2 regions of the Stenotrophomonas sp. NPDC077420 genome follow, and region 1 is predicted to be linked to the other one. Evidence: predicted binding sites of a transcription regulator. Region 1 holds the regulator's gene; the other holds the start of a gene.
What was found. The regulator HrcA, encoded in region 1, represses chaperone genes, less so after heat shock. The targets are predictions, from matches to a motif close to TTNGCACTCNNNNNNNNNGAGTGCNAA.
Positions count from the first base shown of each region.

Region 2: rpoH (RNA polymerase sigma factor RpoH) is a predicted target of HrcA. The motif match lies at 2,263-2,289, and genes of this name have one in related genera.

Region 1 is NZ_JBITVZ010000006.1:108,071-113,481, reverse strand. It holds gene dnaJ (molecular chaperone DnaJ) at 1-469, opposite strand, end outside; gene dnaK (molecular chaperone DnaK) at 554-2,488, opposite strand; gene grpE (nucleotide exchange factor GrpE) at 2,618-3,133, opposite strand; gene hrcA (heat-inducible transcriptional repressor HrcA) at 3,216-4,283, opposite strand; gene recN (DNA repair protein RecN) at 4,409-5,411, shown strand, end outside.
Region 2 is NZ_JBITVZ010000005.1:164,155-169,565, forward strand. It holds gene purD (phosphoribosylamine--glycine ligase) at 1-1,241, shown strand, start outside; gene rpoH (RNA polymerase sigma factor RpoH) at 1,377-2,252, opposite strand; gene ACIGII_RS07290 (hypothetical protein) at 2,732-5,411, opposite strand, start outside.

The DNA.
Region 1 (5,411 bases):
CAACCTTGCCGTCTTCCGAGCCACTGCCGTTGCAGTCGTCGCACTCGGCCAGGGTCGGGATTTCGATGCGGCGCTCGATGCCGCGCACCGCTTCTTCCAGGTCCAGTTCCATCACGTAGCCGACATCGGCGCCGCGACGGGCCTGGCGCGGACCACCGCCGGCGCCACCGAAGATGTTGCCGAAGATGTCGCCGAAGATGTCGCCCATGTCCGGGCCGCCCGGGCCGCCACCGCCCATGCCGTGCTCGAACGCGGCGTGGCCATGCGCGTCGTACATGCGGCGCTTGTTGGGATCGGACAGGGTTTCGTAGGCCTCCTTGCACTCCTTGAAGGAGGCTTCGGCGGCACTGTCGCCCGGATTGCGGTCCGGGTGGTACTTCATCGCACAGCGGCGATAGGACTTCTTCAGTTCGTCGTCGGTCGCGGTGCGGGCAACACCCAGCACCTCGTAGTAATCGCGCTTGCTCATGGTTTGAATCGGGTTCCGGCAGTCAGGCGTTCAGGGATGCGACAACGGGGCGTTGCCTGCGCAACGCCCCGTCGGCTGTCCGGATCAGGACTTCTTGTCGTCCTTGACTTCGGTGAACTCGGCGTCGACCACGTCGTCGTGCGCGCCACCGTTGCCAGCGGCACCGGCGTCGGCACCCGGAGCGCCGCCACCCTGCTCGCCCGCGGACGCGGCGGCGAACAGCGCCTGGCCGGCTTCCTCAAGCGTCTTCGACTTGGCCTCGATCTGCGCCTTGTCGTCGCCCTTCATCGCCGTTTCCAGGTCGGCCAGGGCCGCCTCGACCTTGCCGATGACGTCGCCACCGACCTTGCTGCCGTGCTCGGTGATCGCGGTACGGGTACCGTGGATCAGCGCGTCGGCCTGGTTGCGGGCCTGGACCAGCTCGTGGAACTTCTTGTCTTCTTCGCGGTTGGCTTCCGCGTCGGCGACCATGCGTGCGATCTCGTCCTCGGACAGACCCGAACCGGCCTTGATCTCGACCTTCTGTTCCTTGTTGGTCTTCTTGTCCTTGGCCGACACGTGCAGGATGCCGTTGGCGTCGATGTCGAAGGACACTTCCACCTGCGGCAGGCCGCGCGGGGCCGGCTCGATGCCGGACAGGTCGAACTTGGCCAGCGACTTGTTGTAGCGGGCCTGTTCGCGCTCACCCTGCAGCACGTGCACGGTCACCGCCGACTGGTTGTCCTCGGCGGTGGAGAACACCTGCGAGGCCTTGGTCGGGATGGTGGTGTTCTTCTCGATGATCTTGGTGAACACGCCGCCCATGGTTTCGATGCCCAGCGAGAGCGGGGTCACGTCCAGCAGCAGCACGTCCTTGACGTCGCCGCCGAGCACGCCGCCCTGGATCGCCGCACCCAGTGCAACGGCTTCGTCCGGGTTGACGTCCTTGCGCGGTTCCTTGCCGAAGAACTCGGTCACGGCCTGCTGCACCTTCGGCATGCGGGTCTGGCCGCCGACCAGGATCACTTCGCTGATGTCGCTCGAACGCAGGCCGGCATCGTTCAGGGCGATGCGGCACGGCTCGATCGACTTCTTGATCAGGTCTTCGACCAGCGCTTCCAGCTTGGCGCGGGTCAGCTTGATGTTCAGGTGCTTCGGACCGGAGGCATCGGCGGTGACGTACGGCAGGTTCACTTCGGTCTGCTGGCTGGTCGACAGCTCGATCTTGGCGCGCTCGGCGGCGTCCTTCAGACGCTGCAGGGCCAGCGGATCCTTGCGCAGGTCGATGCCCTGGTCCTTGTTGAACTCGTCCACCAGGTACTCGATGACGCGGTTGTCGAAATCTTCGCCGCCCAGGAAGGTGTCGCCGTTGGTGGCCAGCACTTCGAACTGCTTCTCACCATCCACGTTGGCGATTTCGATGATCGACACGTCGAAGGTGCCGCCGCCCAGGTCGTACACGACGATCTTGCGGTCCTTGCCGTCGCCCTTGTCCAGGCCATAGGCCAGGGCCGCAGCGGTCGGCTCGTTGATGATGCGCTTCACTTCCAGGCCGGCGATGCGGCCGGCGTCCTTGGTCGCCTGGCGCTGGCTGTCGTTGAAGTAGGCCGGCACGGTGATCACGGCCTCGGTGACGGTCTCACCCAGGAACGCTTCGGCGGTCTTCTTCATCTTCTCCAGCACGCGGGCGGAGATTTCCTGCGGCGCCATCTTCTTCGCGTCGCTGGTCTGCACCCAGGCGTCGCCGTTGTCGTGGGCCAGGATGCCGTAAGGCACGTGCGCGATGTCCTTCTGGACTTCAGCGTCGGTGAACTTGCGGCCGATCAGGCGCTTGACGGCGTAGAAGGTGTTCTTCGGGTTGGTCACGGCCTGGCGCTTGGCCGAGGCGCCGACCAGCACTTCGCCGTCCTTGGTGTAGGCGACGATGGAAGGCGTGGTGCGGTCGCCCTCCGCATTTTCGATGACGCGGGCCTTGCCGCCGTCCATGATCGCCACGCACGAGTTGGTGGTGCCGAGGTCGATACCAATGATCTTGCCCATGGGGGAGACTCCTGAAAAGTGGGAAACATCCGGCCGCTGCCGGGTTATGAATGGGATGTGTGGGACGCTGCTGTCACTTTCAAGCCACCTGTCGAACACAGTGTCCGATGCTGGCGAAACGCGTTCAGGTCAGTCCCGTGCGACCACGACCAGGGCCGGGCGCAGCAGGCGATCGTTGAGCAGGTAGCCCTTCTGGAACACCTGGACCACGCTGCCCGGCGCCGCACCCGGGGCGTCGACCTGGCTGATCGCCTGGTGGTGCTCCGGGTTGAAGGTCTGGCCGGTCGGGTCCAGCAGGGTCAGGCCGTTGTCGGCAGCTACCTTCAACAACTGCTTGTAGGTCAGTTCCAGGCCTTCGCGCAGCGGGCTGGGCTCGGCGCCGGCGGCATTCAGGCCGGCGTCCAGGCTGTCGAACACCGGCAGCAGTTCGCCCAGCAGCTTTTCGTTGGCGAAGCGGCGCGCCTGGTCGACGTCGCGGGCCACGCGCTTGCGCTGGTTGTCCAGGTCGGCGCGCTCACGCAGCGACTCGGACCGGAGCAGCGCCACTTCGTTGTGCAGGGCGTCGAGCTGCTGCTGCAGGGTATCGCCCGTGGCGGCGTCGCCGGCCGGGGTCTGGGATGCGATATCAGGCTGATCTTGGTTCATTTCCGGATCCTTGGCGGTGACTCTCCGCCTCCACCCACCCCTATGTGGGCGGCCGGACCCGATTCAAGAGCCAGGGCGCGCGTTATGTGCGATCCCGGGACAATCCGCCCCCGGCCGGCACATCCAGGGCCGCGCCCAGCACCTGGGCGGTGGCCTCCACCAGCGGAATCATGCGGTCGTAGGCCATCCGCTTGGGGCCGATCACCCCCAGCACGCCCAGCACCTGGCCCCCGGCCGAATAAGGCGCGGTCACCAGCGAGACGTTCTCCAGCGGCATCACCCCGGTCTCCTCGCCAATGAAGATGCGCACGCCCGGGGCCTGGATGGTGCGCTCCAGCAGCTGCAGGATCTCGCGCTTGCTGGCGAACAGGTCGAACAGTTCGCGCAGCCGGTCCAGGTCGGACAGGTCCTGCACGCCCATCAGCCGGGTCTGACCGGCCAGCACCATGTCGTCGGCGGGCGGGGCCATGGCCTGTTCGGCCAGTTCCACGCTGTGCGCCAGCAGCTGTTCCATCTCCGAGCGCGCCTGGCGCAGCTCGATCAGCAGCGTGGAACGGATGTCGGCCAGCGGGCGACCGGCGCAATGGGCGTTGAGGTAATTGGCCACCTTTTCCAGCTCGGCCGGCTCCCAGCTGCGGCGCGGCTCGATCACCCGGTTCTGCACTTCGTTGTCGGCAAACACCAGGATCGCCAGGACCCGGCGCGCGTCCAGCGCCACGAAATCGATGTGCCGGAAGGCGAACTGCTCGCGCCGCGGCGCGCCGACCACGCCGACGAAGTGGCTCATCGCCGACAACAGTTCCGACGCGCTGCCCAGCAGCGCCTGGGTGCCGGCCCCGGTGGACAACTCGCTGCGCAGGCGGTTCAGCTCGCCCTCGCCCGGCGGCTGCATCTTGACCAGGCTGTCCACGAACACCCGGTAGCCGTGCGCGGTGGGCACGCGCCCGGCCGAGACATGCGCCGAGCTGAGCAGGCCCAGGTCTTCCAGGTCGCCCAGGATGTTGCGGATGGTGGCCGCGCTCACGTCCAGCCCGGCCAGGCGCGCCAGGGTCTGCGAGCCCACCGGTTCGCCGTCCTGGATGTGGCGCGCGATCAGCGTCCGCAGCAGGTGGCGGGCGCGCGGCGCGAGATGGGGCGCGGAAGGGTGCATGGAATCAACCTGTGAGACGCGACAGTGGATAATGGCAGGGCGACGCCCCGGCGAGGGATCGGGGATTGCCGATTGGAGCTGCCCGCCGCCCATGCTAGCGTTGCGCGGCTCAAGAACCCAACACCATGCTCAGACATCTATCGATCAAGGATTTTGCCGTCGTCCGCGCCACCGAACTGGAGTTCGGGCCGGGCATGACCGTGGTTTCGGGCGAGACCGGCGCCGGCAAGTCGCTGATGGTCGACGCGCTGGGCTTCCTGTCCGGCCTGCGCGCCGACAGCGGCGTGGTCCGCCACGGTGCCGCGCGCGCCGAACTGTCGGCCGAGTTCGCGCCGACCGACGACGCCCCGGCGCGGCGCTGGCTGCGCGACAACGAACTGGATGACGACGACCAGTGCCAGCTGCGCCGCATCATCCGCGCCGACGGCGGCTCGCGCGCCTGGATCAACGGGCGCCCGGTGACCCTGTCGCAGCTGACCGAACTGGCCGGCATGCTGGTCGAGATCCACGGCCAGCACGAGCAGCAGGCGCTGCTGGCACGGCCCTCGCAGCTCGCCCTGCTCGATGCCTTCGCGCGCAATGACGCCGAACGCGCCCGGGTCCGGCAGGCCGCCGCGCGCTGGCAGGCGCTGGTCGACGAAGCCGAGGCGCTCTCGCGCCAGGGCGATGTCAGCGACCGCATCGGTTTCCTCGAACACCAGCTGGGCGAGCTGCAGCGCGAAGACCTTGAACCGGCGTCGATCATCGCGCTGGGCAGCAGCCACCGCCGCCAGGCCCACGCAGGCGCACTGGTCAGTGCGTGCGACGTGGCCGCCGCCCGGCTCAACGGCGACGACGAGGTCTCGGTGCTGCAGCTGCTGCAGCAGACCCGCCACGACCTGTCGCGGGTGGCCGAACATGACGCCCGCCTGGGCGAGGTGGACGCGCTGCTGGACAGCGCGGTCATCCAGCTGCACGAAGCGCTGGCCCTGCTGGACCGCGTGCACGACGACCTGGACGCGGACCCGGAGCAGTTCGAGGACATCGAACGCCGCCTCGGTCGCCTGCACGACCTGTCGCGCAAGCACCGCGTACCGATGGAAGCGCTGGGCGAGCATCGCGACGCGATGGAAGCCGAAGTGGAGCAGC
Region 2 (5,411 bases), on a different contig from region 1:
CCTGGAAGCTGGCCCAGTCGTCCCGTGTCACCGAGGTGCTGGTTGCGCCGGGCAATGCGGGCACCGCCACCGAGGCCGGCTGCCGCAATGTCCCGGTGAAAGTGACGGACCTGGAGGGGCTGCTGGCACTTGTGCAGGCGGAAGGTGTCGAGCTGACCGTGGTTGGCCCGGAAGTACCGCTGGTGGCCGGCGTGGTCGACCGCTTCCGCGCTGCGGGCCATCGCATCTTCGGCCCCACCGCTGCGGCGGCGCAGCTGGAAGGCAGCAAGGCCTACGCCAAGGACTTCCTGGCCCGCCACAACATTCCCACTGCGTTCTATGCCGTGCATACCGAGGTGGATGCTGCGCTGGCCTACGTCCGCGACAAGGGCGCACCGATCGTGGTCAAGGCCGATGGCCTGGCCGCGGGCAAGGGCGTGATCGTGGCGATGACCCAGCAGGAGGCCGAAGACGCGGTGCGCGACATGCTGTCGGGCAATGCGTTCGGCGATGCCGGCGCGCGCGTGGTGATCGAGGAATTCCTCGATGGCGAGGAAGCCAGCTTCATCTCGATGGTCGATGGCACCACGGCGCTGCCGATGGCCACCTCGCAGGACCACAAGCGCGTGGGCGATGGCGATACGGGTCCAAACACCGGCGGCATGGGCGCGTATTCGCCCGCACCGGTGGTTACCGAGGAAGTGCATGCACGGGTGATGCGCGAAGTGGTGAACCCCACCGTGCAGGGCATGATCGCCGACGGCATCCCGTTCACCGGCTTCCTCTATGCCGGGCTGATGATCGATGCCAGTGGCGCGCCGAAGGTGATTGAATTCAACGTGCGCTTCGGCGACCCGGAAACCCAGCCGGTGATGCTGCGCCTGCAGTCGGATCTGGTGGAACTGGTGGAAGCGGCCATCGATGCACGCCTGCATGAAGTGGACGCGCGGTGGGACCCGCGTCCGTCGCTGGGCGTGGTGATGGCGGCGGCGCCGTATCCGGAAACGCCGATCACCGGTGATGTGATTCACGGGCTGGACCAGGTGCCGTCTTCGGCCAAGGTGTTCCACGCCGGCACCACGCTGGACGCGCAGGGCCAGGTGCTCAGCGCTGGCGGCCGCGTGCTGTGCGTGGCGGCGCTGGGCGACAGCGTGGCTGATGCGCAGGCCCATGCGTATGCGGGCGTAGCGAAGGTGACGTGGGAACATGAGTTCCACCGTGGTGACATTGGCTGGCGGGCTATCGCGCGCGAGCGGGCGTAGGAGCGTTACCCGACCAACGGTCGGGTGCTACCGGCTCTACCCTGGCGGTAGGTGCCCACCGTTGGTGGGCACGCCTTTGGCGCAACAAAAAAGCCCGGCGATGCCGGGCTTTTGTTTGATGCGTTGAATGCCGCGTTACGCGGTGAACAGCGCCTTCATCTTCTTCAGCGCGTTCGCTTCGACCTGGCGGATGCGTTCGGCGGACACGCCGTACTCATCGGCCAGCTCCTGCAGGGTGACCTTGCTGTCGGCGTCCAGCCAGCGGCGACGGATGATGTCGCGCGAGCGGGCGTCGAGTTCGGCCAGGCCTTCGCGCAGCAGCTGCAGCTGGTTGTCCTCGCTGTCGGCACGCTCATAGGCCATCGACGGATCTTCATCGTTGGCGACCAGGAACGCAGCCGGCGACGGCGGCGCATGTTCGTTGTCGTCATCGCTGGGCGCATCGAAACCGATGTCGCGGCCCGAGAGGCGCGATTCCATTTCCAGCACTTCGCGTTCGGACACGTTGAGGTCCTTGGCGACAGCGGTGACTTCCGCCGCGTTCAACCAGCCCAGGCGGGTCTTGGACTTGCGCAGGTTGAAGAACAGCTTGCGCTGCGCCTTGGTCGTGGCGACCTTGACGATGCGCCAGTTCTTCAGGATGAACTCGTGCATTTCCGCACGGATCCAGTGCACCGCGAAGGACACCAGGCGGACGCCCATGTCCGGGTCGAAGCGCTTCACCGCCTTCATCAGGCCGATGTTGCCTTCCTGGATGAGGTCGCCCAGCGCAAGGCCGTAGCCGTTGTAGCCACGGGCCACGTGCACGACGAAGCGCAGGTGGGAATGGACCAACTCGCGCGCGGCGTCGAGGTCCTGCTCGTCGCGGAAGCGGCGAGCCAGGTCCTGCTCGTCATCGACCGTCAACACCGGGATCTGGTGCACGGCGCCGATGTAGGCGTCCAGCGAACCGAGCGCACTGGGAATCGGAAGATTGTTTGCCACAAGGGCAGTAGACATGTTCTGGCTCATAGGGGTCATCTTATCAGTCCTGTATTTGGACTGCTGACAGTTCAAAAAGTTCCAGCGTTCCGCAGGTGAAACGCTGACGCAGATCAGGCCCCTAACGTACCGCGAAATGGTGACAGTTGCGAGCGGCCGCCCTTCAGCGTAATCCCAATATAAATCAATGCGATACGGAGAAAAACGTCACCGTCACGTCGTTTTGGGCAGGACAATCCCACAAAGATCAGCCCATTCAGGATGAAAACGTTGCCAGGTATTCAGCCGAAGCGCCCGAAGGAGATGAACGGCGGCCCGAAATACCGGCGTCGGACGGTGCCAGCCAGGCATGGCCTGGCTCTACGCCGCCCCTCCCCCCACACCCGGTAAGTCCACCGAAGCCGACCCCCGAAGCCGCAATGCCCGGTAGTGCCACCCCATGGGTGGCAGGCCAGACAATTCCGAAGCGGTGGAGACCCCATGGGTGGCAGCCCAGACAATGTCGAACCCTAGTAATACCCGGACAAATTCAGGAAGAACCCCTTAGCCTCATACCGCAACTCGGTCAGGTCATCACTGAACTCGGTGAAGTTGTACCCCGCACCAATCTTGAAGTTCTGCCCCACCTGGCGGTCCACGCCCACCAGCCAGCCCTTCCTGTCGCCGCCCTCGCGCACGTCCAGCCAGCGGTACTCGCCCATCGCCTCCCACTGCGCGAACAACCGGTAGCGCAGCTGCAACGCGGAGAAGTTGACCCGGCTGTCCAGCCACGCACCCTCGCCGCGCCCGGTGCGGTAATCGCCCCAGCGCCCGGCCAGCTTCCCGGCCAGCTCCCACCGGTCGCTGAGCTGCATCACCCCTTCAAACGAGACGATCTGCGACTTCTGGTCGTACACGTTGCCACCTTCCTGGCCCAGCGACGCCACGTCGTAGAGATATGTGTACTTGCCGAAGGCCGCCCAGCGCGTGTTGTCGTGCGGACGCCAGGCAAAGCCCAGGTTGGACTCCACCAGCTTGGCATCGGCCAGCGGATTGCGCTTGTCATCGGTGTCGGCGTAGTTGGCGCGCAGCGCGATGCGCCAGTCCTCGTTGACCTTGTACAGCAGCCGGTTGGTGGTCACCCACTGCCGACGATCTTCAGCGCCTTCGTCGCGGCGGTATTCGAGCTTGCTCGTCCACTGCGTATCGGCATCGGTGCGGCCACCGCTGACGCTGTAGGCGCGGCGATCGACGCGCCCGGTCGTCGCGTCCAGTTCGCCGTCCATCACGCTGAAGCCCAGCGTCCAGCCCTGCGCGGGGTAGAAGTCCATGCCGAAGGTATGCACCAGGCCGGCGCTGTCGTCGCGACGGTCCTTCAGGTACTGGCTTTCGTTGAACACGTTGACCTGGTTGCTCAGCCGCCAGCGCTGGCCCAGCGTCCAGCCCGACTGCAGCCCGGTGTCGTAGAGCGGGTCGGTGGTGGTCCGGTCGGTGCTGTAGCTGTAGTTGCCATAGAAGCTGTGCTCGGGGGTCATCCAGTACTCGCCTTCGAGCTTGGCGCCATCCCCGCGGCTGCCGCTGCTCACTTCCGCCCCCAGGCTGGAGCGGTCGCCGAACAGGTAGCGCGCACCGAGCGTGGCCAGGTCGTTCTTCTCGTACGCGCCGCCGTCGTCATCCACGGTCAGCTGCCCTACCCCGTACAGCTCCCACTTGGCGCCGAAGCGCTGCCGGTAGCTCACTGCCGCCAGCGTCCCGTCCACGTCGGTGCCGGCGTTCTCTTCGCGCACCCGGCGCAGCTCGGCGCCGAGCTGGCCGTCGTTGCCCAGCCGCCAATCCATCGTGAGCTGCGACTGCTCCACCGCCACCTCACCACGCTCGGCGCGACTGTGCCGGCCATACAGGCTCAGGTTGTCGGTGAAGTAGCCCAGGAACTCGGCACCGTATTCCTCCAGCGCCAGCCCACTGTCCATGCGCGAGACCGAGAAGCCAGCGTCCACGTCGCGCCACCAGGCGCCCATGCTCCAATCCTGTTTTGTCCAGCCCAGCTCACGCAGGTTGGCCCGCGCTTCCACCGCGCGGGCATCGCCCTTGCGGTCGCCGCTGACCGGATTGCGCTGGATGAAGCTCAGGCCGCCGTTGTCGGAGTAGAAGATCGGCGCTGCGGTGGCTTCGGTATGGGTCTGCTCCAGCTTGAGGTAGGTACCACGCCCGGCCTGCAGGGTCAGGTCGGCGCCCATCAGGCTGTAGTCGTCGCCACTGCGGTTCTCGTCGACGTAGGTGCCACCCACCGCCACGTGGTCGCCGAACCACTGCTTGCCGCGCAGGCCGGCGCTCACGTCGTCGGTGCTGAAGCCCAGCGGGATGTACTCGTAGTCCACCAGCAGCAGCTGGTCATAGCCATCCAGCGGCGTATCACGGGTCAGCGTGCGTACGTTCTCGCGCGTGATCTGCGACAGCGCGCGGGTCAGGAACAGGCGGCCCTGGATTTCATTGATCTCGTAGTCCACGCCGCGCTGCAGGGTGGTGCGCACTTCGGTGCGGCCGGTGGTACGGTCGCGCACCTCCAGTACCACCTGCTCCGAGCCGGGCAGCAGGTCGGTGTGACGCAGGTAGTAGAGGCTGCCGCCGGTGCCGAGGAACTCGGTATGGCCAAGCGCGGACTGCGCCTCGGAACCGAAGGCCTTGAGCAGCGAACGCGGGTCGCCCAGCGGGGTGGTCGCGCGCGAACGCCAGCTCACCGCCGCGCCGTACAGCGAACGCACGTACTGGCCGTACTCGGTGCCGGTGAAGCCGGTGGCGAAGTTGCCCCACAGCGCCTGGTTCTGGTCCCAGTCCACGCGCACGTACAGCTTGCCCTGCGTGTCGATGTCGCGATACGTGGTGGAGTCGTCACCGTATACCGGGTAGTACTGGTCCGGATCCAGGCGGCGGAACACGTCCCGGGCGTCGGCATCCAGGAAGCCGTCGAACAGCCGCTTCAGCTCGCGGTCGTAGGTGTCGGCCTGCGCGGTGACCAGGTACTTCCCGCGCAGCTTGCTCTTCAGGTAGAACGCCAGCCGGCCTTCGCTGAGGAAGCTGTCGTCCTGGTCGCGGTCGGCGGCGAGTGGATCCAGGTTGCCGCTGGCGGTATTGCGCGACAGCGTCACATCGGCCAGCGCCACCAGGAAGCGGTAGCTGCCGGTCACTTCCACGTCGAGCGTGCGGGTCAGC